4 regions of the Mahella australiensis 50-1 BON genome follow, and region 3 is predicted to be linked to each of the others. Evidence: riboswitches for the same ligand, from Rfam matches in the RefSeq annotation. Region 3 holds a riboswitch; each other region holds the start of a gene.

Region 1 (5,911 bases), 240 kb from region 3:
AGCATCTCCTTTATCTCATGCTCCCACGCCGTTATAAGGTTAACCAGGCGGCGCGCCCCTATATTGGGATTCAGCCTCTTAACCAATTGCGGGTCCTGCGTTGCTATCCCCCAGTTGCATTTGCCGGTATTGCATTTCTGGCACATATGACATCCTATGGCTATCAAGGCTGATGTAGCTATATAAACCGCATCCGCTCCCAATGCTATAGCCTTTATTATATCGGCGCTGTTGCGCATGCTGCCGGCAGCCACCACCGATACCTGATGGCGTATACCTTCTTCTTTAAGCCTGGTATCCACTGCTGCTATGGCCATCTCTATCGGAATACCGACATTATCGCGTATGCGCAGCGGCGCTGCCCCTGTACCTCCGCGAAAACCATCTATGGCTATAATATCAGCACCGGCACGAGCTATACCTGACGCTATGGCCGCAACGTTATGCACAGCCGCTATCTTAACGCTTATCGGCTTTGTATAATTCGTAGCCTCTTTAAGCGCATATATGAGCTGGCGCAGGTCTTCTATCGAATATATATCATGATGCGGTGCCGGGGATATGGCGTCGCTACCCTCCGGTATCATACGCGTAGCCGATACCTCCGCGCCTACCTTCTCGCCGGGCAAATGCCCTCCAATGCCAGGCTTTGCACCTTGCCCTATTTTTATTTCCAATGCCGCAGCAGTATTCAAATAATCGGCATGGACACCGAATCTACCGGATGCCACCTGAGCTATGGTATTCTTGCCGTAACGGTACAGACTGCTGTGGAGGCCGCCTTCACCAGTATTATAATATATACCGAGCTCAGTGGCCGCACGGGCCAATGCCTCACAAGCATTTAAGCTTATGGAACCGAAGGACATAGCAGAAAACATGATAGGTACCTTGAGTATTAACTGCGGCGTAAGCTTAGTCATAAGCTTACCGTCTTGGTCAAACTCCAACCTATCGGGTTTGCGTCCCAGATATGTTTTGAGTTCCATAGGCTCGCGCAATGGGTCTATAGAAGGATTAGTAACCTGACTGGCATTGAGCACTATTTTATCCCAGTATATTGGATATCCTTGAGGATTACCCATACTGGTCAACATTACAGTACCGCTCTCAGCCTGTTTCTGCACTTCTGTGATAGCCTTTTTGGTCCAATTAGCATTGGCTTTGAATTCCTGTGGATTCGGTATTATAGTTAGCGCATGCGTCGGGCAAAAAGTGACGCAACGCTGGCAATCTACGCACTTAGCATCATCGGCTTTTACTTTACCGTCTTTTTCATCTAGATAATGCACTTCATTAGCGCACTGTCTAACGCATACCTGGCATTGTATGCATCTATTTTCATCACGTACCACCAAAAATTCCGGTAAAACGTAGCTTATCATACTTTCACCCCCTCTAACACACCTATAACCGGCTCTCCTGCTCTAGGTGCCCATATCCTGTCCGGATTAGCACATATCTCTACGATGGCCGATTCCTCACTGGATACATATAGCACATCGCCTTTTTCAGCAGCTACAAGCGGCCTCAACTTTATCCTATCGTTTAGAGCAAGCATAACATTGTTAAAAGCCACTATGATGGAAAACGGCCCGTTCATCATAGCCTTGCCATATACCGCTCTTAAAGCGGTATAAAACGCTTTATTTCCATCAGGCATACGCTCTATCTCATCCCACATAGGCGGGGCCATGATCTTGCACGCTGTCTCCAAAGGCATACCCTGCCGGCGCACAAACAGATCCAAAAGATAGGCCACCACTTCAGTATCGGTCTGCATAGTACATTCATAGCCGAATTCATTGAGGTAATGGCGGTTTGCACCATAAGAAGACAGCTCGCCGTTATGAACCACCGAGAGATCGAGCAGTGTAAACGGATGTGCGCCACCCCACCAACCTGGCGTATTGGTAGGAAAACGGCCATGTGCTGTCCACATATACCCTTCGTAGTTATACAACTGATAAAATTCGCCTATGTCTTCAGGATAGCCCACACCCTTAAATGCGCCCATATTCTTGCCGCTGGATACCACAAAAGCACCGTCTATCCTTTTATTAAGATTGATAACGCATTGAGCCACAAATTCGTCTGATGAAAGCCCTGAAGAAGTCAGCTTTTCCTCTTTGGGTAGTGCAAAATAACGCCATATTATAGGCTCGTTGTTTATCGAACTCACCTTTGTGTTAGGTATGGGCCCTGCTTCGGCGATATTGAAATGCTCGTTCAAAAAGCGCTCACTGGTCTCCCTTGCCTGTTCATCATCATAAAACATATGGAAAGCATAATGATCCTTATATTCCGGATATATGCCATAGGCCGCGAAGCCACCGCCCAAGCCGTTGGAGCGCTCTCTCATAAGAGCTATCGACTGTATTATATCGTTGCCGGAGAACCTTCGCCCGCTGCGGTCCATTATGCCGCTGACCGCACAGCCCGACGGTACCCTCTCGTATTTTTCCCTTAACATCCATAAAACCCCCTCAACGGATTATGAATTTTATTTATCAAGCATCATGCATTTATAAAAACGTAAACAAATGCATTTACTCATATAGCCGCATTTAACTGATTATATATTAAGGATATAATGAGTTAAATGCATAATTTTAATCTAAAACTTGCATAAAAGGGTTAAAATTAAGCGCCTCATCAGAACATACTCAAATGTTCTAATGACGCGCCGAACAAATCTATCTCTGCGCACTTGATCACGCCATTGTGTTCAAGTAATAATATTTTAACATGCAAAACGTAGAAATGCAAATATTTTTTTCAGACTTCTGCAATTCGTAATATATAACTGAAACGGGTGATATAAAGCGAGGTATATATGCCAAGCCTGTAGCAGGCATAGGCTTTATATCATTGCACGCGCTGAATTTGTTATATTACGAATTACAGTTCAGGCTTTTTAGGGTACGTTTGCCATTATGCGTGTGAATCCCTCTGCTTATTGGCAAATCGTTCCAACGCCTCCTCAAGATTCAAAACATCGGCCATATCATAAACGCCCTTTCGTCCGACAATAAATTTAGCTGCTTTAATAGCCCCTTTGGCAAATGCAGAGCGAGTAAAAGACTGATGCATTATCTCCACGCTATCTTCGTCGCTGGCAAACATTACCTTATGTACGCCAACTATACCACCGGCCCTGAGAGAATGTATGGGTATAATATTCGCTCCCCTTAAAGATATGGCGTCATTCTCAGTTAATATCTTAACACTATCCTCTATACCCCGCCCTTCGGATATGCTTTCCGCTATTTTTATAGCCGTACCGGATGGTATATCCTTTTTATCTTTAAAATGCTCTTCTATTATTTCTACATCATAATCATCCAATAATTGAGCTGCAATTTTGCACAAAAACTGTAACACATTTACACCAAGCGTAATATTAGGTGCTATAACCATACCTACCTTGTTTTGAACGGCTATGCTCCGAAGTTTCTGAAATTGTATATCGGTAAATCCTGTAGTTGCTATTACTGCATTTATCTTATTGCGTGCTAGCACTGTTGCATTCGTTATGCAAGCCTCTGGATTAGTGAAGTCTATCGCTACGTCAGGTTTAAAAATCCTTAATCCTTCATTTAGCAAGTTGCTGCCCATTACTTTTATGCCTGTCTCAGATATGCCTAATAGAGTTCCCACATCCTGTCCTATCTTATCACTGCCGGGCCTGCAAACGGCCATAACCAATTGAATATCCTTTCTCCCTATCATGTTCTTCGCTACTATCTTACCAGTTCTACCTAAACCTATCATACATGCTTTAACCATCTCTTACCTCCTTAAAATGACATTATTTGGACTTAAACATCGAATTTATATCCATATTATTACATCTAATGAGGAAAAATAAAACCGTGGAGTCAACCACGGCTTTATTATCATATAATCATATCACCGTTCACTCCCTTTCAACGCTTACGAGGTTAGCTGACAGGCTCGAGCTGAAAGAGTTGCTCTATCCTTTCGGAATACGCCTCATATTATCCTAATGGGTCCCCCGTTTTCCTATATTCAGGAAATTAAGCGAATCAAACTTGAGATGTTTATATTTTAATATTTTTCAGTGCTGATGTCAAGCAAATGTTACCTATAATTGGTATGGAAAGTCTTATATTATAGCCATAACATAAGTCCGAAAAAGGCGTTGCTATATGCAACGCCTTTTTAGTATGAGTCTTATACAGCCACTACTTCTTTTACCTCAGGTACGCTCTCTTTAAGCGTTTCCTCTATACCCTGTTTCAATGTCATCAGAGCAAACGGGCATGCGCCGCAAGCCCCGGTCAATTTGACCTTTACTACACCGTCACTTGCCACATCGACTAATTCCACATCGCCACCGTCAGCCTTTAAAGCCGGGCGTATTTTTTCCAATGCTGCTTCTACTTTTTCTTTCATAGGATTTATCCTCCTCTGCATAAAATAATCGGTCAGCATATATCGCTATATCGCTGTATGGGTATTATATCATACAAAACCTATCATTTCAATTATATTTTTATCTCACAACAATATTTACCAACTTATCCGGCACAGACACAACCTTTATGATGTTTTTATCAGCTATAGACGCCGCTACCTTAGACGACTGCATAGCCAGGATTTTCATTTTGTCCTCATCGGCCCCGGCAGGCATCATAACCTTATCGCGCACCTTGCCATTTACTTGCACCACCACCTCTACCTGCTGTTTTACCAGGGCATCGGCATCGTATATCGGCCATGCTTGCAGGTAAAGCGGAGCACCATGACCCGTCCTATGCCACATTTCCTCGGAAATATGTGGTACAAACGGAGCCAACAACAACAACAACGTTTCTACGGCTTCCATCATAACAGTCGATGGACTATCAGCAGTATCACTCTGATACATGGCATTAACCATTTCCATTATAGCACTTATAGCGGTATTGAAGTTATAGCGTTCGGCTATATCATCGCTGACCTTCTTTATAGTGTAGTTTATGATATAGCGCAACTCTTTATCCCCATCGCTTATTAAATCGGTTTCAGGCTTTCCATTTTCTACCCACTCTTTTACAGCATCGGCATATTGATCCACCAATCTCCATACGCGGTTCAAAAAGCGAAAGCATCCTTCTACGCTTTGATCGCTCCATTCCAAATCCCTTTCGGGTGGCGCGGCAAACAGTATAAACAGGCGTGCCGTATCCGCACCGTATTTATCCACTATGTCTTCCGGGCTTACTATATTGCCTTTGGATTTGGACATCTTGGAACCATCCTTGAGCACCATACCTTGGGTCAACAAATTGACAAATGGCTCATTCACATCTACTAGCCCCAAATCATGCAATACTTTGGTAAAGAAGCGCGAATATAAAAGATGAAGTATTGCGTGCTCTACGCCGCCCACGTATTGATCCACCGGCATCCAATATGATGCCTTCTCTTTGTTGAATGCCTCTTTATCATTCCTCGGATCGGTGTAGCGCAAATAATACCATGAGGAACATACAAATGTGTCCATGGTATCGACTTCACGCCGTGCTGGACCGCCGCATATGGGACATTTGGTATTCACGAAGCTTTCTGATGTAGTAAGCGGCGATTGGCCTGTCCCTGTAAATACTACATCGGTAGGCAGCATAACCGGCAATTGGTCCTCGGGCACTGGCACCTCGCCGCATTTTTCGCAATACACTATCGGTATAGGCGCACCCCAGTATCGCTGCCGCGATATAAGCCAGTCTCTAAGCTTATAAGTTGTTTTGCGTCGACCTAGCCCGTTTTCTTCCATATAACTTATGACACGCTCTATACCGTCTCGATTATCAAAGCCATTAAATTGACCTGAATTTATCATGATGCCGTCATCCTCATAGGCCTGCTCCAGGTCAAAATCCTGTGCGGCATCAGCCGGTTTTAT
Region 2 (5,911 bases), 1.1 Mb from region 3:
GCCGGGTATGTATATAGGGAGCACCGGTCCTAGGGGGCTCCATCATCTTGTATACGAGGTTGTGGATAACAGCATAGATGAGGTACTAGCAGGCTTTTGTGATACAATAAAGATTATCATTCATAAAGATAACTCGATAACAGTGGAGGATAACGGTAGAGGCATCCCAGTTGGGATACATCCTAAGACAGGTAGATCGGCCGTGGAAGTGGCGCTGACTATGCTCCATGCCGGCAGTAAATTCGGTGGCGGTGGATATAAGGTGTCAGGAGGACTCCATGGCGTCGGCGTGTCGGTGGTCAACGCATTATCAGAATGGCTAATAGTTACGGTGAAACAAAACGGCCATATATACCGTCAGCGCTATGAAAGAGGGAAGCCCGTAACTGATCTTGAGGTGATAGGCGATACAGATGAAACCGGAACGACGATTTCATTTAAGCCTGATTATCAGGTATTTGAAGAATTAGAATACAATTATGATACATTGCGCAACAGATTTAGGGAATTGGCCTTTTTAAATAAAGAAGTAACCATAACACTTATAGATGAGCGCGATGATAAGAAAGAGGAATTCCATTACGAAGGCGGCATAGTCTCGTTCGTAGAGTATCTAAATAAGAATAAAAGTCCGCTTCATAAAGAAGCTATATATATTTCCGGTATGCGCGACGATGTACAGGTAGAAGTGGCGATACAATATAATGACAGTTATGTTGAGAGCGTCTATGCATTTGCCAATAACATAGAAACACCGGAAGGCGGCACCCATCTGAGCGGTTTTCGCTCGGCTATGACCAAGGTTATAAATGACTATGCCAGGAAGCTTAACATGCTAAAACCCAACGAACCCAGCCTTTCTGGCGATGATGTGCGCGAAGGGTTAACGGCTATAATCAGCGTGAAGCTAAGCGATCCACAATTTGAGGGTCAAACCAAGGAAAAGCTTGGCAACAGCGAGGTCAGAGGCATTGTGGACAGTATAGTATCGGATGGTTTGAGCACTTATTTTGAAGAACATCCGTCCGTAACCAAGATCATAATAGAAAAAGCCATAAGCGCATTTCGAGCGAGAGAGGCCGCCCGCAAAGCGCGTGAGCTTACCAGGCGCAAGAGCGCGCTGGAAAGCGTATCGATGCCGGGTAAATTGGCTGATTGCAGCGAGAGAGATCCGAAGCTGTGCGAGATATTTTTAGTGGAAGGCGATTCGGCAGGTGGGTCGGCCAAGCAAGGCCGTGACAGGCGTTTCCAGGCTATACTGCCTTTGCGTGGTAAGATATTGAATGTAGAAAAAACGCGTTTGGACAGGATATTGTCCAATGAAGAGATAAAAGCCATGATAACGGCTTTTGGAGCGGGTATAGGCGAGGACTTCGATATATCAAAGCTACGGTACGAGCGCATAATATGCATGACGGATGCCGATGTGGACGGCAGCCATATAAGAACACTGTTGCTTACGTTCTTTTATAGATATATGCGTCCATTATTGGAAAATGGCAACGTGTATATAGCGCAGCCGCCGTTATACAAGGTTGAGAAGGGTAAAAAAGAGTATTATATATACTCGGACAGGGAATTGGAACAATTGTTGACCAGGATAGGGCGTGATGGGATAACAGTGCAAAGATATAAGGGACTCGGCGAGATGGATCCGGTACAGTTATGGGATACTACCATGGATCCGGCTAAACGTACCATGTTGAAAGTATCCATAGAGGATGCCATAGCTGCAGATGAGATATTTACCATACTTATGGGCGATAATGTGGAGCCGCGCAGGGAATTTATAGCCAGCAACGCACATCTTGTGAAAAACCTCGATATATAGACCGGGCAATTGCCCGGTTAATTTTTTATTAATCTGTGTAATAATTTCTTAATATTTGCTTAATAATTAGTAAAACGTACAATACGTGAGATAAATGAAGATAATCGACTTAAACGACCGGATTTGAGCTTTGACGAGCTATAAACGGAGTAATATAATAATATGCGTTGAGTAAAAAAACGACTGGCTGAATCCCTGCCTATAGCAGGGTACGGGGGAACTTTTGGTGGGGTGAATCCTTTTAATAGGTAGGGAATCCTTCGTTCCCGAACCCGTCAACTAACCTCGGAAGCGAAATAACGTAGGAGGAGTTGTGTTCAACGCAAATGAATGATTATAAGAAAGCTGTGGCGGCAGCTATTATAAGCGCAGGTTTTATTTTCAGCAGCGTTTTTGGTACAAGCGCTATGGCTGCATCACAAGGTACAGTGACCGGAAGCGGCGTTCGCCTTCGATCCAAGCCAAGTACATCTTCGAGTATATTGACCAACGCTTATAAAGGCGATAAAGTTACGGTAAAAGATAAAAGTGGCAACTGGTACAATGTGGTTTTTAACGGCAAGGCAGGATGGATGTCTGCGGATTACATAAAGATATCATCGGGTAGTATTGCAACGGCATCTCGTGGGAATACTGCGGTAGCTCCAGGCTGGGTAACAGCCAACGGCGGTTTAATACTGCGTAAATCTCCGAGCACATCGGGCGCAAGAATAACGGTTATGCCCAAAGGAAGCCAAGTGACTGTATTATCTGAGGAAAATGGTTGGAGTCAGGTGAAATACGGCAATTATAGCGGATGGGCATCTTCGAAGTACATAACGAAAACCAAGCCTGTTTCTAATGTTACATCTTCATCGCGTTCATCTTCGATTTCATCGCAGATAGTAGCTTTTGCCGAACAGCAATTGGGCAAGCCCTATGTGCATGGTGCGGCAGGGCCGAACGCTTTCGATTGTTCGGGTCTTACATATTATATATACAAAAAATTCGGATATTCCATACCACGTACATCTGACGGTCAGGGTTTCGGCAGCTATGCCCCCACCGTGGCCAAAAGCGATTTGCAGCCCGGTGATTTGATAGTATTCAAGAGCAGCGGCAGCGGTTATCATATGGGTATATACATAGGCGGCAATGAGTTTATACATTCACCAAATCCTGGTCGCAAGGTAGCAATAAATAGCTTAAATGAGTCATGGTATAAGAGCCATTACATACAAGCTAAAAGGGTTGTAAGATAAGAAGTATAATAGCAAAGCGGTGAGCGATGATCAAAGCTCGCCGCTTTTTTATGCGAAAATATGATATAATATATAGAAGAGTATGCAAACATATGGAGGAATATAGATGCCCGAAGAAGAACAAACAAAGGTTATAGAGGTAAATCTCGAAGAAGAGATGAAACATTCATACATAGATTATGCTATGAGCGTCATAGTGGGTAGAGCACTGCCTGATGTGCGCGACGGTTTAAAACCGGTGCACCGTCGCATACTTTATGCTATGAACGAATTGGGGCTGATGCCCGATAAGCCATACAGAAAATCGGCCAGGATAGTCGGTGACGTGCTCGGAAAGTATCATCCGCACGGCGAAGCTGCGGTTTACGATAGCATGGTGCGTATGGCACAGGATTTCAGCATGAGATATCCATTAGTAGACGGACATGGCAACTTCGGATCAATAGACAATGATCCTCCGGCGGCTATGCGTTATACCGAGGCACGCCTATCGCGTCTGGCTATGGAGATGCTCACCGATATAGATAAAGAAACCGTCGACTTTATACCGAATTTCGATGAAACACTAAAAGAACCGGTTGTATTGCCTTCGCGTTTTCCCAACCTTCTGGTCAACGGTTCAGCCGGTATAGCTGTGGGCATGGCCACCAATATACCGCCGCACAATCTTAAAGAAACCATAGATGCGGCTATAAAGGTAATAGATGATCCCGATATATCCATAGACGAATTGATGAAAACACTTAAAGGGCCGGATTTCCCTACCGGCGGCATTATAATGGGAAGAGACGGGATAAAACAGGCATATCATACCGGTCGCGGCAGAATAAAGGTAAGGGGAAAAACATCTATAGAACCTTTACCCGGCGGAAGATCGCGCATAATAGTAACCGAGATACCATATCAGGTCACCAAGGCTGATCTCGTTGTACAGATAGCTAATTTGGTAAAAGATAAAAAGATAGACGGAATAGCTGATATAAGGGACGAATCCGATAAAGAGGGCATGCGCATCGCCATAGATTTAAAGCGGGATGTAAACCCAAATGTCGTGTTAAATCTGTTATATAAGCATACGCGCCTGGAAGATACATTCGGCATCATCATGCTGGCTTTGGTCGATAATCAGCCTAAAGTACTCAATATAAAGCAGATGTTCTATTACTATATAGACCATCAAAAAGACGTCATAGTAAGGCGTAGCCGATACGATCTAGAAAAAGCCGAAGCTAGAGCTCACATACTGGAAGGTCTACGCATAGCGTTGGATCATATAGACGCCATCGTAGCGCTTATACGTTCGTCCAAGACAGACCAAATAGCCAAAGAAGCGTTGATGTCTCAGTTTAATCTGTCGGATAAACAAGCCCAGGCTATATTGGATATGAGGCTCAGGCGTTTGACCGGATTGGAAAGGGATAAAATAGAAGAAGAATATGCTCAGCTTATGAGCACCATAGAATACTTACGCCGTGTGTTATCCGATGAGGGCATGGTATATAAGATAATAAAGGACGAGCTTAAAACTATACGCAATAAATACGGCGATGACAGGCGTACTCAGATAAGCAGTAAAGCCGACGAAATGGAAATAGAGGATTTGATACAGGACGAAGAAGTGGCCATAACCCTAACTCATTTCGGTTACATAAAACGCTTGCCGTTGGATACTTATAAATCCCAGCGGCGCGGCGGTAAGGGTATAACCGGCATGCAGACCAGGGACGAGGATTTTGTTGAGCACATATTTGTTACCTCTACGCATAGCTATATGCTGTTTTTTACTAATAAAGGGAAGGTATACATGATGCGCGCATATGATGTGCCGGAGGCAGGTCGGCAGGCCAAAGGTACAGCTATAATAAACCTCTTGAACTTGTCAGGAGGTGAAAAGATAAGTGCCGTCATACCTATAAGGCATATAGATGACGAAAAGTACCTTATAATGACTACGCGGGAAGGTTATATAAAGAAAACATCGATAGAAGAATACGATAATATCCATAAAAATGGTCTTATGGCCATAGGCCTCGGCGAAGGCGATGAGCTGATAGGCGTTGAACTGACCAACGGCGAGAATGAGGTTATCATAAGCACGAAAGAGGGAATGGCCATCCGCTTCCCGGAGGATGATGTGCGGTCCATGGGCAGAACCGCCCGTGGAGTCAAGGCTATAAAGCTCAATCAGGGCGATAAAGTGATAGATATGGAACTGGTAGATGAATCCGCAGACCTTCTTATGGTAAGCGAAAACGGCTACGGCAAGCGTACGCCGCTTAAAGAGTACAGAAGCCAAAGTCGCGGTGGTAAAGGTATTATCACCATGAAGATTACTGAGAAGACCGGACCGCTGGCAGCTATAAAAGTGGTGCATGAAGACGATGAGATAATGATGGTAACGTCTGACGGTATCATAATACGCCTGGAAGTCAAGGGTATACCGGTACAGGGGCGCAATACCCAGGGCGTGACATTAATGAAGGTGGAAAACGGTCAGAGAATAGTTTCTCTTGCGAAGTTTGAAAGCGAGGACTGATAAAAAGCCGCGGGATCAAACCCGCGGCTTTTTATTACAGCACTACATTTTTGTTTTTAAAAATCCACCCAATGCTTTGTCGGTATTGCCTATGTGATTTATAAGCCAATCGACTACTGTGCGGTTGGTTAGCAGCACTAGCTGTATACCGGGGCCTTCGCTTTCGAATTTCTTCTTGAGCTCACTGAAGCTATCGATAAAGCCATCATGCATAGCTTTATGTGCATCGTAATCCGGATAGCCGTATTGTTGCATGTATCTTTCTTCGGCGCCAAAATGCGTAACCACATAATCGCCGAGGAA
Region 3 (5,911 bases):
GTTCCATGTTACTGGCTTTGACCGATAATGAATTTTTTTCTTCATCGAACAACAGTATAGAAGAATAAGTAGGACCTATAACGCCTAATATGACGTCATTTACCGTATTGAGCAAGCGATCGGTATCAAGTATGGAGCTTATAGCGGTATCCACTTGCTGTAACATATAAAATTCGGCTATGGTTTTGCGCAATTGATCGTTCGTCTGCTCTAATTCATGTTGCTTATTTTCATAGTTGCTTACTATCCTTAAACTGAAAATAGCTATAGAAGCCGTCATCAAAATATAAAATAAAGCTGTGACTAATTGAATCAACATACCCGGTTTAGCGCTATAGTGGGATAAAAATACCATTATGTAAAATACCATGCTTATGCTCAATACCGCATAACCTATTCGGCTGCCCATAGCCATAGCGCTGGCTAATATCAATATCGAATAGAAAAAGACAAACGGGGTTTGATAACCTTCGATGAGCATAAAAACGGCTATACACGCCGCGTCAATCACGCGCATGCCTAAGAATAACGCTTTGCTGTCTGTAGTCAAATGTCTGCTCATGCGGCTTTTCAGTAAGGCTGATATCAATACAAGCAATATGGCCCACATATAATAGTCAAATTTTACGTTGCCACGCAACGCAATAAAAGCATATATAAAGGCCACGGCCATTATATAGAGTTCTATTAGTATAATCCTATTTTCTAATCCTCTAAGCTCATCCATCTATAACCCCGCTTCGCTATTATAAAAATCACAATACTGCCTCAACCTACATTCATCGCATTTTGGCTGCCTAGCTCTGCAGACATTTCTACCATGATATATAAACCAGTGATGTGCCTGCGACCACAATACCCGGGGTATACATGCCATCAATTCTTTTTCCGTACCAAGAGGCGTAGAGCTTTTTGCCAATCCTAATCTGTGTGTTACTCGAAAAACATGTGTATCCACTGCTATAGCAGGCCTGCCGAACGCGTTGCTCACCACTACGTTGGCCGTTTTGCGTCCCACACCGGGAAGCTTTTGCAACTCATCCGGATCACTCGGCACCTGCGATCCATATCTTTCTACTAATATCTTGCTCATATTTATGATGTTTAGGGCTTTAGTCCTATAAAGACCGCAACTCTTTATTTCCTCTTCCAGCGTTTGAGGCTCCAATGCCGCAAAATCTTCCGGCGTTTTATATTTCCCAAATAGTTTGCCGGTTACTTTATTCACCTGCTTATCGGTACTTTGCGCTGATAATATAGTAGCGATCAGCAATTCAAAAGCATTGGAATATACCAGAGCCGTTTTTGCCTGAGGATAGCAGTCAGCCAGTATATCCAGTATATGCTCTATATCATCTCTTGTCTTCAAACTTTAATCTCAACTTCCTTCTGTTGCAAAATGCAGCAATATATCTAAGTTTCATTATACCATAGAAATATATTAAAATGGTAGCGTTTATTTCAATATTTTATTATATGCCTCCAATGTTTTTTGAGCGGCCTTATCCCACGTAAAATGCGACAATACATGCTCGGAAAGCCTGTTGCTTTTAGGCGTGCTTAGTGCATCCAGCAAAGCTGCCTTTATACTATTTATGTCGTTCGGATTACAATACCATGCCATATCGTTGAAATACTCGTTGGTGCCACCGCGATCGGTGATCACTATATTGCATCCGGCCATAGCTGCTTCAAGGCTGGCCAACCCTGGGGTTTCAAAAAAGCTGGGCTGCGCATGCACCTTAGCCGCGGCATATGCCGAAGCCAATTTCTGCTGTGGCATAAATGGCATATAATAAACTTTATTTCCGGCCGAAAGGCATTTCTGGGCGTAGCCGCCATCGCTTACTGAGCCTATGAGCACCAGCGGTATGTCTATATCCCTCATCGCTTTTATAAGAGCCAATTGATTTTTGCGGGGCGACAAGCGACCAACACATAATACAAAATTATATACGGCATGGGCATTTACAAAATCCGATGCGTCCGCTTTGGCAAAAGCAGCATCGGCTCCATTCGGCACTATCTCATAAGGCGTATTAACGCCATATTGTTCCTTTATTAATTGCATTTCAGCCATCGAATTAGGCAACAAAATATCAGCTTTATCCATGGCATACTTTCGCAATGGGTAAGCTCTGTTCCATATCTCCAGCTTGCTTTTAGGCGACCCGGTATTATTATAGTATTCGCTCATGTCCCAATATATAGTTGACAACGCTATAGACTTATGCTGTTGTAGAGCGTTTAAAACAAAATTATACGTCTCGGCTATACGGGTTGTGTTGAAGATATGCACTACATCATATGTTTCAAGATAAGCATTTGTATCCACGTTTATATCTACATCCACTCCCAATTGTTCCAAACATTTTTTTGTATTTAGCAATTGGATGCTATCGCCCGCGACATTGTTCTCGAAATCCGGCCTTATTTGAAACAATACTTTCATGTTAGCCTCCTAATACACCATGCTGGTGAACTATGGTATCCATATGCACCATTGATTAAAACGATTAAAAACATAATATATCATACTGTATTTCAATCTATTTAAGCCATAACATATAATATGCCCGGTTGCGGCTCAAATAGACATTTGCTGTATCGTTTAATAATTGTTACAATTATGTTAAAAATATTAAGCAATTATTGCGAATCGCTTAATCCGCGCATACGCGCGGAGCGGGGGAACCAATTTATACAGGGGCTAATCCACTAATGTGGTAGGGAATCCTTTGTCCCGAACCCGTCAGCTAACCCCGTAAGCGAAGAAAGGAGAGATTCTCATTAAATCTATAAAAAACATATTGTTGTCCGCCGGCATAGCCGGTGCCATGGCTTTATTCGCCTTTATGCCGGCGTCTAAAGCAGCCCAGACCTACACGGTGCGATACAGTGCTCCGTCAAGGTATCATATAACAACCGCCGATAATATCGCTTCTGTACGATATGCCGTCATACGCAACGTCAATGAAACATACAATACAGCAATACCGGATTCGTCGAGCACAAAGCCTGTTGCCCAACAACCGCTTACTGTATCGTACCCCAATACATCGAGCGCTCCAAAGCCATCAACGCCTGCCGCACCTGCTGCTGGTGATACCGAGTCCACACCGGTGACGTCCGATGAAGACTATGCGCTGACCTCGGAAGAGAACGAAATGGTAGGATATATAAACGAGGAACGCGTTAAATCCGGTTTAAAAGCCTTGGCCATCGACCCGGAGTTGGCTAGTGTAGCGCGATTAAAAGCACAGGACATGAGGGATAAAAATTATTTCTCCCATACATCGCCTACTTACGGCTCACCCTTTGATATGATGAAACAATTCGGTTTAACCTACCGCACAGCAGGTGAGAATATAGCCAAAAACAGCAGTGTTTTAAAGGCTCACCTGGCTTTTATGAATTCGGACGGTCATAAAGCCAATATACTAAACGGCACGTTCACGCATGTAGGCGTAGGTATAGTGGACTATCAAGGCGGTAAAATAGTGGTAGAAATGTTTATAGGCAGATAATCGGCTCAAAGGCGGAAAGCGTGCTTTCCGCCTTTGATACCTTCCATTATGGCTCTTCGTACGGTTCACCGGTAAACTGCGGGGGGAAGAAATCCGGCAATGGCTGCGTCATAAAATCGGCGCAGATATCATCCGGCGATATCTCCTCGCATTCTCTGGGTGCCGGGCAAAAACCCCTAGCTACAATCAGCAATTGGACCTTGCCTATCACTTTGACAACCACAAATACACCTATGGCCAATATCAGGCTGCCATTTACCATCTCCGCCCTCAATATCTGTGAACGGGTTTCTATAACGATATCAAAGCTGAATTCATCAGATGACGTCGGTATATACATAGCAATATCCTTGCTGAAATCCACCGATCCGTTCAGCTCGACATTAGTCGCCGGGCAGGCGCAGTCATCGCGCAATATCGCTGTAAACGGTACTCGGAATACAAAGCGTACCCTTGCGAAGTTAGGCCTGCCGGTGATTGGGGTTATGGTGAGCGTCCCATCTACTATAAAACCCGATTCAAATCGAGTATAAAGATAGGTGAAGGGACCTCCGGTTGGGAGCGCCAGACTGACAGCCGGCTCACATTCCCTCTGGAAACATGAATCATATACTTTATCCGCTATTATGCATTCTGTTGGAAGCCCCTCGTAGGGTTCCTGCATAATAGTAAATAAATCGTTTTTATCAGGCATGTATTATACCCTCCCTTTATGGATTATGTTTTCTATGATTAATATACTCCGCCAAGCATATAAGTGTTACAAAATTTATCCTAAATCTTCGCTTATTCACATATAATTCTTATGTGATTACTTATTCACGTCGCATAAGCAAGAGAGGAGGAAATCAGCATGGGGATACAGAATGTCACCAAAGCCCTAATAAAAACCGATGACCGGTTATGGTATATCTACAGCGATAAAAATCGTTTGGAATACCGGTCTGTGGATAATGGCCAATTATCGGCACAAGCCGGGACTATTATTCAAGACGTGCCGCCGGGATTTTCAGCTGATGTAGATGTTAAAGGTCATATACATCTTATATGTCAATCGTCGTCGGGGGAAATATTGTACTTTCATTTCGCCGGGCAACAGTGGGATAAACAAGTGCTTACAAAATACGAGCCTTCGCGTTATTCTATAAAGTATCCAGTGATAAAACTCCTAGGCAAAGACATACATGTATTTTTCGCCATGGGCAATCTATACAACAGCATCGACTGGACGTTGTACCATTACTTCTGGCATAATGGTCAATGGAAGACGCTTAAAATAGGTCATATCAATCTCGGCCGTCTTATGAGCCAGTTTCAGGTGGATTTTGACCTCAACGGTAATATACATATAATATACCGGGATAAGGATCAAAAGAGCTACGCTATATATCATGCGGGTTTCGATAATGAATTCGGGATATGGTCGTCACCCGAAGCCATCACATCAGGTGACAAAAGTCCGGGCTATCCTGCCTTTTTGATACATGGCAATATGATGCATATTGTATGGAATAACGTATATAAAAACCATATATGCGTAGAGTATGGTTCTATAGATTTAGACAGAGAAAAAAACAAGGTTATAAAAAAATCAAGCGTTATATCGCCTGAAGGCATCGATGCCATGCGTCCCATTATATCCTACGCTGACCAAAAGCTATGGATTACGTGGTTAAACGGCGGGGATATATATAGCGCCTGCTCGGACGACAGCGGGAACACATGGCAGTATAACGATACGGTACATTTACCGGAAAACACTCAGATCGAATATTTTGCATATATAGACAAAAATCTGCCGTATTTGAACCTTGTTTACGGATATATGAACGGCACAATAAACTCCGTCCCGCCCATATCGTATCAGCAAACGCATGAATATCTATCGGAGGATAAACAGATACGAGCAAGCGCTTTGGATGACACCACAGTCATAGATATGGTCATGGAAAGGATATCGGCACAAGTAAACGAAATAAAAACGCGACAAGCCGATCTGCTTCAATTATTGGTAAACGCAGACCGGCAATATCAGCAAATTCTCGATGCCATAGAACCGCTGGAACAGCTTAATAACGACATAAAGGCCAAAACTTTGCATAAGAAAGGAGTAATAGCTCTATTGAGAAAATGGTTATCAATATGATACCTTAAACCAGCGATTTAAGTTGTCTTTTTGGTAAATACCTATTATCTCTATGCCCAATGCCTTTATAGCCGATGCTACAAGAGAGGTGTCCTTGGCGTAAAACCATAAAGATAAACTGCAACCTTTACCCAAACCTACCGGCGTAGAAGCAATGGCTGCTTTTATACCCCTGGAAAAAAGATAGTTTTCCAGGGCAAAAGCCTGTTGCCTTGAACGCACGACCACCACGCGGTCC
Region 4 (5,911 bases), 150 kb from region 3:
ATAGGCAATGGAAGCATAAGCCATACGCATATGGCCGGCTATAAGAAGCTGGACCATGTTGAGGTAGTAGCCAACTGCGACATAAATGAACAGAGAGCAAAACAGTTTGCACAGTATTATAATATTCCTCATACGTATGCCGATTATAATGAGATGTTAAAGCAGGAGGACTTGGATGCGGTCAGCGTATGCACTTGGAATAACGTACATGCCCCGGCTACCATAGCAGCTCTTAAAGCCGGTAAGAATGTATTATGCGAGAAACCGTTGGCGTTGAACGCCATACAGGCTCAGCAGATGGTGGATGCTGCAAAAGACGCGGGTAAACTCCTCATGGTCGGTTTTGTGAGGCGTTTTGGACTCAACACGCAGATATTAAAGCGCATGATAGATAACGGCGATATGGGACAGATATATTATGCAAAGACAGGTTGCTTACGCCGCGTAGGCAATCCGGGTGGCTGGTTCTCCGATAAAAAGCGTTCGGGCGGGGGACCGCTTATCGATCTCGGAGTACATATGATCGATTTGGTGCGTTATCTGATGGATAAACCCAAAGCGGTGCTGGCAATGGGTTCAACCTATGATTTAGTGGGGCCGCGTTCAAATATAATAGGCATACAACAGTATAAATCGGCTGATTACAGCGATTATAACGATGTGGAGGATCTGGCAGCGGGTTTTGTGCGTTTTGACAACGGGGCTACGCTTATAGTCGAGAATAGCTGGACTCAGCATATAAAACGCGATAAGCTTTATTTGGAGCTCTACGGCAGCAAGGCCGGTGTTACTATGGAACCAGACTTTGAGATTTATTCTGAACGCAACGATGTGCTTACGGATACAAAACCTTTCATAGATGTGAATCAAAATGATTTTCAACCTATATTCGACAAAGAGATGGCGCATTTTATAGATTGTGTAGCCAACGGCACACCGTGTTTGAATCCCGGTGAGGATGGTGTGGAGCTTATGAAAATATTGGATGCAATATATGAATCAGCCAGCACAGGACATGAAGTCATAATCAAATAAGGAGGTAAAAGCATTATGAATAGGATAGGCGTAATGGTGGATTCTTTCCGTCTGGGTGTGCGTGAAGGTATAAAGAAAGCACGTGAGGTAGGTGCTGCTGCCATACAGATTTATGCGGTATCAGGAGAAATGGCTCCAGAGAATCTATCACTTTCTGCACGGCATGAACTTTTAAACTATATAAAAGATAACGGTCTTAAGGTTTCGGCCTTGTGCGGCGATATGGGTGGGCATGGTTTTGCGGTAAAAGAAGATAATCCGGCAAGAATAGAACGTTCAAAGCGTATAATGGATCTGGCAAGGGATTTAGAGACAGATGTGGTGACCACTCATATAGGGGTAGTGCCATCCGATCCGAATCACGACAGATACAAGATATTGCAAGAGGCTTGCGAGCAATTGGGAGAATACGGGGATCAAGTGGGCGCGTATTTTGCTATAGAAACGGGGCCGGAAAAAACCGAGACCTTAAAGCGCTTTTTGGATAGCTTGCATAGCCGAGGTGTGCGCGTGAATTATGATCCCGCCAATCTGGTAATGGTTACGGGCGATGATCCTGTAGGGGGCGTGTATAATCTAAAAGACTACATAGTTCATACGCATGCGAAGGACGGCATAATGAAGAAAAAAACCGATCCTGAGATCATATATGGCTTTTTCGCTGATGGGGGTATAGAGGATTTCCGTATTGGCGATTATTTTGAAGAGATGCCGTTAGGTCAAGGTGCCGTGGATTTTCCAGCATACGTGAAAGCATTGGATGAGGTGGGTTATAAAGGTTTCTTTACTATAGAGCGCGAGGCGGGCGCTGATCCCGAGGCCGATATACGCCAGGCGGTAGAATTTTTGAAAGGTCTTGGGCTATAGGAGGCGATTGCTCATAGATTTAATCGATATAAGCGATATAGATAAAGAATCACCTATACCTATATACTATCAGATAAAGGAACGTATGAGGGCTCTCATAGAGGCTGGAGACTTAAAACCGGGCATGCAAGTTCCATCGGAGCGCGAATTATGCGATGAATATGGCGTGAGCCGTATGACCGTACGACAAGCCATATCCGAATTGGTTAAGGAAGGCGTGCTGTATCGTCTGCGTGGGAAAGGTACTTTTGTGGCCGAACCCAAGCTGGACCAGCCGATAATGCAATTGTCGAGTTTCAGTGAGGATATGCACAAACGCGGCATGCAAGCCGGGGCAAAAACCGTGGATATTAAGGCAGTACATGAGGATATAAGCCATGTGCGGAGAGCGTTGCGCCTGGAAGATGAAGAACCGGCGTTAAAAATAGAGCGTTTGCGCTTTGCCGACGGTGTTCCTATGGTATTTGAAGTCTCTTATTTTAGCTATAGAAGATTTTATGCATTGGAGAAGGCCGACCTCGAGCATTGTTCCTTGTATAATATATTGGAGCAACAGTTCGGAGCGCATCCGGTATCGGCTAAAGAGACTTTGGAGGCTGCATTGGCTGACAGCTATATAGCTTCTATGCTTGGTATAGAGGAAGGGGCGCCTGTGATAATGGTTATCGGTGTGACATACGATGAAGACGACGTACCGATAGAATACGTACGCTCTTACTATCGCGGCGATAGATACAAATTTTACCTGGAATTAAAACGCTAAATAACCATCAAGAATTCAAAAAGGGTATTGCATTTTGCTCTGATATATGGTAGTATAATAATACAATTAAATATGAAAAACGCTGAATTCCCGTCAGGGAAACGGGGGAACCAATTTTTGGGGTGAATCCGTAAGGTAGGGTTATCTCTTTCGACCCGAACCCGTCAGCTAACCTCGCAAGCGTAGGAAGAGGGAGCAGGCTATAATTTAGCTTGAGAAGTCACGGCTCTCGTTCGTGGCTTTTTTGTTCTCCCTCCATAATAAAAATTAAAAATTTTTAGGAGGGATTATTTTATGCCTAAATTTGCTGTCATAGGAGCCGGCAATGGAGGTATGGCCATGGCCGCCCATCTGGCGCTGAAAGGCCATGAGGTCAATCTATTTAACCGTACATTTGACAAACTGATTCCAATACAAGAGCAGGGTGGAATCTATCTTGAAGGACTTGTAGAAGGTTATGGACCACTTGAAATCGTCACATCTGATATTAGGCAAGCGATAAGGGACGTCGATGTCATTATGGTGACAGTACCGGCCGTTGGGCATCGCGATATAGCCCAAATGTGCGCTCCGTATTTGCAGGATGGTCAGATAATTGTGTTGAATCCGGGACGTACCGGTGGGGCCCTCGAATTCTCGCAGACGCTGTACGAATACGGTGTAAATGCCCGGATAACGGTGGCCGAAGCCTCGACTTTTATATACGCCTGCCGCAAGACTGGTCCATGCTCGGCTCGCATATTCGATATAAAAAAATCGGTAGAAATAGCAGCACTTCCATCTGTAAGAACGGGGTTGGTATTGGATGCGTTGAAAGAGGTATATCCGCAATTTGTTCCAGCCGAAAGCGTATTGGAAACCAGTTTCAATAACATAGGCGCTATATTCCATCCGGCGCCCACGCTGTTGAACGCTGCCCGTATAGAGACCACGGGCGGGGCATTTGAGTATTATATAGAAGGCATATCTCCGTCAATAGCTAAGATAATACAGCGTATGGATGATGAGAGAATGGCTGTGGCCAAGATGCTAAATGTAAAGTGCATGAGTGCCTTGGAATGGATGAGGGTGTCTTACGGTGTGGAGGCCGATGACCTGTACAGCGCCATACAGCAGAATAAAGGATATAAGGGCATAAAGGCGCCGTCCAATACAGATACGCGCTATATATTTGAGGATGTGCCGTACAGTTTGGTGCCAATATCAGCTTTTGGACGTATGGCAGGTGTTCCTACGCCTACGATAGATGCCATAATAGATCTAGCTTGCACCGTATCCGGCGTCGATTATCGGGCGTGTGGCAGGACTATAAGTAAATTAGGTATCGACGATATGTCGATGTATGAGATATATACTTATGTATACTTCGGAGACATCAGAAGGGGAGTGGTGGCATGAAACAGATGATAGCTGCGTCTATAGGTAACACGTTCATATAGCAGGTCCACTTAATTTTCTCGAATTGGCAAAACAATACGGGTATGAAACGCGCTTTTTAGGACCGGCTGTACCTTTGAGCCGTCTTATAGATGTTGTATTGTCTCAAAAGCCGGATTCAGTTGGCATAAGCTATAGGCTAACGCCTCAGACATTGGAGCCTTTATTGGAAGAACTCAAGGCTTTGATAGAACAATATGATTTGCAACATATAATATGGTTATTTGGCGGTACGCCTCAAAACTGCGAAACGGCCAAACGTTTCGGTATATTTGAACACGTCTTTGCCAAGAGCGGTGACGAAGAATCGTTGGCATATCTGCAAAATGAGGATATGTATAATGGGCAAATGACTTATGCATCTGATTTGATAGGGCGAATAAGAGAGAGCTATCCTTATCCGCTTATAAGACACCATTTCGGTTTGCCGTCGCTGGATATGACTATAACCGGTGTCAAGGATATAGCATCGTCCGGCCTGGTGGACGTCATATCCATAGCCCCTGATCAGAATGCGCAGGAGCATTTCTTTGAACCTGATGAGATGAATGAGGATATGGATGGGGCAGGCGGCGTACCTATCAGAAAGCCTGATGATCTGAAACGCATATACGACGCTGCTCAAACTGGAAATCATCCACTCTTACGCTGCTATAGCGGCACAAACGATATATTCGACATGGCGCAAATGTTGAAGGATACAATTGATAATGCATGGGCCGCTATACCACTGTGCTGGTATAATCGCCTGGATGGACGAGGACCGCGCAGACCATTGGAATCCATAGCCGAGAATCAACTCCTGATGAAGTGGCATGCCGACAGAGGCATACCGGTGGAGGTAAATGAGGCTCACCACTGGAGCCTAAGAGGTGCTCACGATGCGATAGGCGTAGCAGCAGCCTATTTGGCGGCGTATAATGCAAAAAGCATGGGCGTGAGATATTATATATCCCAGATGATGTTCAATGTGCCGCCGCAAATCTCGCCTGTTATGGATTTGGCTAAAATGCTGGCCGTCACAGAGATGATAGACACGTTGCAGGATAAGTCTTTCACGGTCTTTAGGCAGGTTCGCGCCGGCCTTGCATCTATGCCGGATGACCTCGATAAAGCCAAAGGCCAGTTGGCGGCTTCCACATACTTGGCTATGGCCTTAAAGCCGCATATAGTGCATGTAGTGGGCTTCTGCGAGGCCGATCACGCCGCGAAACCTGAAGAGGTCGTGGAAAGCTGTGCCATAGCCAGGGCAGTGATAGATAATGTATTGAAAGGCATGCCTAATATGACATTGGATCCTGCCGTATTGAAACGGAAGGATCAGCTTATAAGCGATGCTTATGCTATAATAGGCACCATTAAAAGGTTGGATGAACACAAAGATGCTTTGATAGAGCCATCGTGCATAGCCGCTGCCATCAAGCTGGGCATATTGGATGCTCCGCAATTGGCTGGTAACCCATATGCGGCCGGTATGCTCAAAACAGCGGTGATAGGAGGGGCCTGTTATGCTGTAGACGAGAGCGGTAAGCCCGTCGATGAGAAGCGCAGGCTGCGCGATGTGCTCTCAAATATTTACAACGGCATAGCTGCGCATGAGAAGTTCGTATTTTAAGCTGACGTTTAGAGAAACAGGGGCGGTGGTATTAACACTAGCCCCTGTTTTTTTCATAGCAGCGCATATTATAATGTGATATAATATGCTCATTATGGTGGACATTACAATCGAAGACTTGGGAAGGAAGAAATACATTGAATCCATATGAAGTACTGGGGATAAAAGAAGGGGCATCAGAAGAGGAAATAAAG

The links. A riboswitch is a leader RNA that binds a small molecule or an ion and turns the genes downstream of it on or off. The one in region 3 is predicted to bind cyclic di-AMP.
Region 1: another riboswitch for cyclic di-AMP. It lies ahead of dapB (4-hydroxy-tetrahydrodipicolinate reductase); the one in region 3 lies ahead of MAHAU_RS09560 (CAP domain-containing protein).
Region 2: another riboswitch for cyclic di-AMP. It lies ahead of MAHAU_RS00030 (C40 family peptidase); the one in region 3 lies ahead of MAHAU_RS09560 (CAP domain-containing protein).
Region 4: another riboswitch for cyclic di-AMP. It lies ahead of MAHAU_RS10235 (NAD/NADP-dependent octopine/nopaline dehydrogenase family protein); the one in region 3 lies ahead of MAHAU_RS09560 (CAP domain-containing protein).

Annotation. Positions count from the first base shown of each region.
Region 1 is NC_015520.1:1,798,738-1,804,648, forward strand. It holds gene MAHAU_RS08495 (glutamate synthase-related protein) at 1-1,385, opposite strand, end outside; gene MAHAU_RS08500 (class II glutamine amidotransferase) at 1,382-2,473, opposite strand; gene dapB (4-hydroxy-tetrahydrodipicolinate reductase) at 2,935-3,789, opposite strand; cyclic di-AMP (ydaO/yuaA leader) riboswitch at 3,919-4,057, opposite strand; gene MAHAU_RS08510 (NifU family protein) at 4,198-4,419, opposite strand; gene leuS (leucine--tRNA ligase) at 4,520-5,911, opposite strand, start outside.
Region 2 is NC_015520.1:4,335-10,245, forward strand. It holds gene gyrB (DNA topoisomerase (ATP-hydrolyzing) subunit B) at 1-1,831, shown strand, start outside; cyclic di-AMP (ydaO/yuaA leader) riboswitch at 2,007-2,141, shown strand; gene MAHAU_RS00030 (C40 family peptidase) at 2,158-3,072, shown strand; gene gyrA (DNA gyrase subunit A) at 3,179-5,608, shown strand; gene MAHAU_RS00040 (bacteriohemerythrin) at 5,651-5,911, opposite strand, start outside.
Region 3 is NC_015520.1:2,037,072-2,042,982, forward strand. It holds gene MAHAU_RS09545 (sensor domain-containing diguanylate cyclase) at 1-727, opposite strand, end outside; gene nth (endonuclease III) at 728-1,369, opposite strand; gene MAHAU_RS09555 (glycosyltransferase family 4 protein) at 1,457-2,452, opposite strand; cyclic di-AMP (ydaO/yuaA leader) riboswitch at 2,651-2,786, shown strand; gene MAHAU_RS09560 (CAP domain-containing protein) at 2,814-3,527, shown strand; gene MAHAU_RS09565 (hypothetical protein) at 3,574-4,221, opposite strand; gene MAHAU_RS09570 (hypothetical protein) at 4,381-5,673, shown strand; gene MAHAU_RS09575 (putative Se/S carrier protein) at 5,665-5,911, opposite strand, start outside.
Region 4 is NC_015520.1:2,185,233-2,191,143, reverse strand. It holds gene MAHAU_RS10250 (Gfo/Idh/MocA family protein) at 1-1,035, shown strand, start outside; gene MAHAU_RS10245 (sugar phosphate isomerase/epimerase family protein) at 1,051-1,902, shown strand; gene MAHAU_RS10240 (GntR family transcriptional regulator) at 1,910-2,665, shown strand; cyclic di-AMP (ydaO/yuaA leader) riboswitch at 2,736-2,863, shown strand; gene MAHAU_RS10235 (NAD/NADP-dependent octopine/nopaline dehydrogenase family protein) at 2,960-4,063, shown strand; partial or broken gene MAHAU_RS10230 (methionine synthase) at 4,060-5,717, shown strand; gene MAHAU_RS16085 (J domain-containing protein) at 5,855-5,911, shown strand, end outside.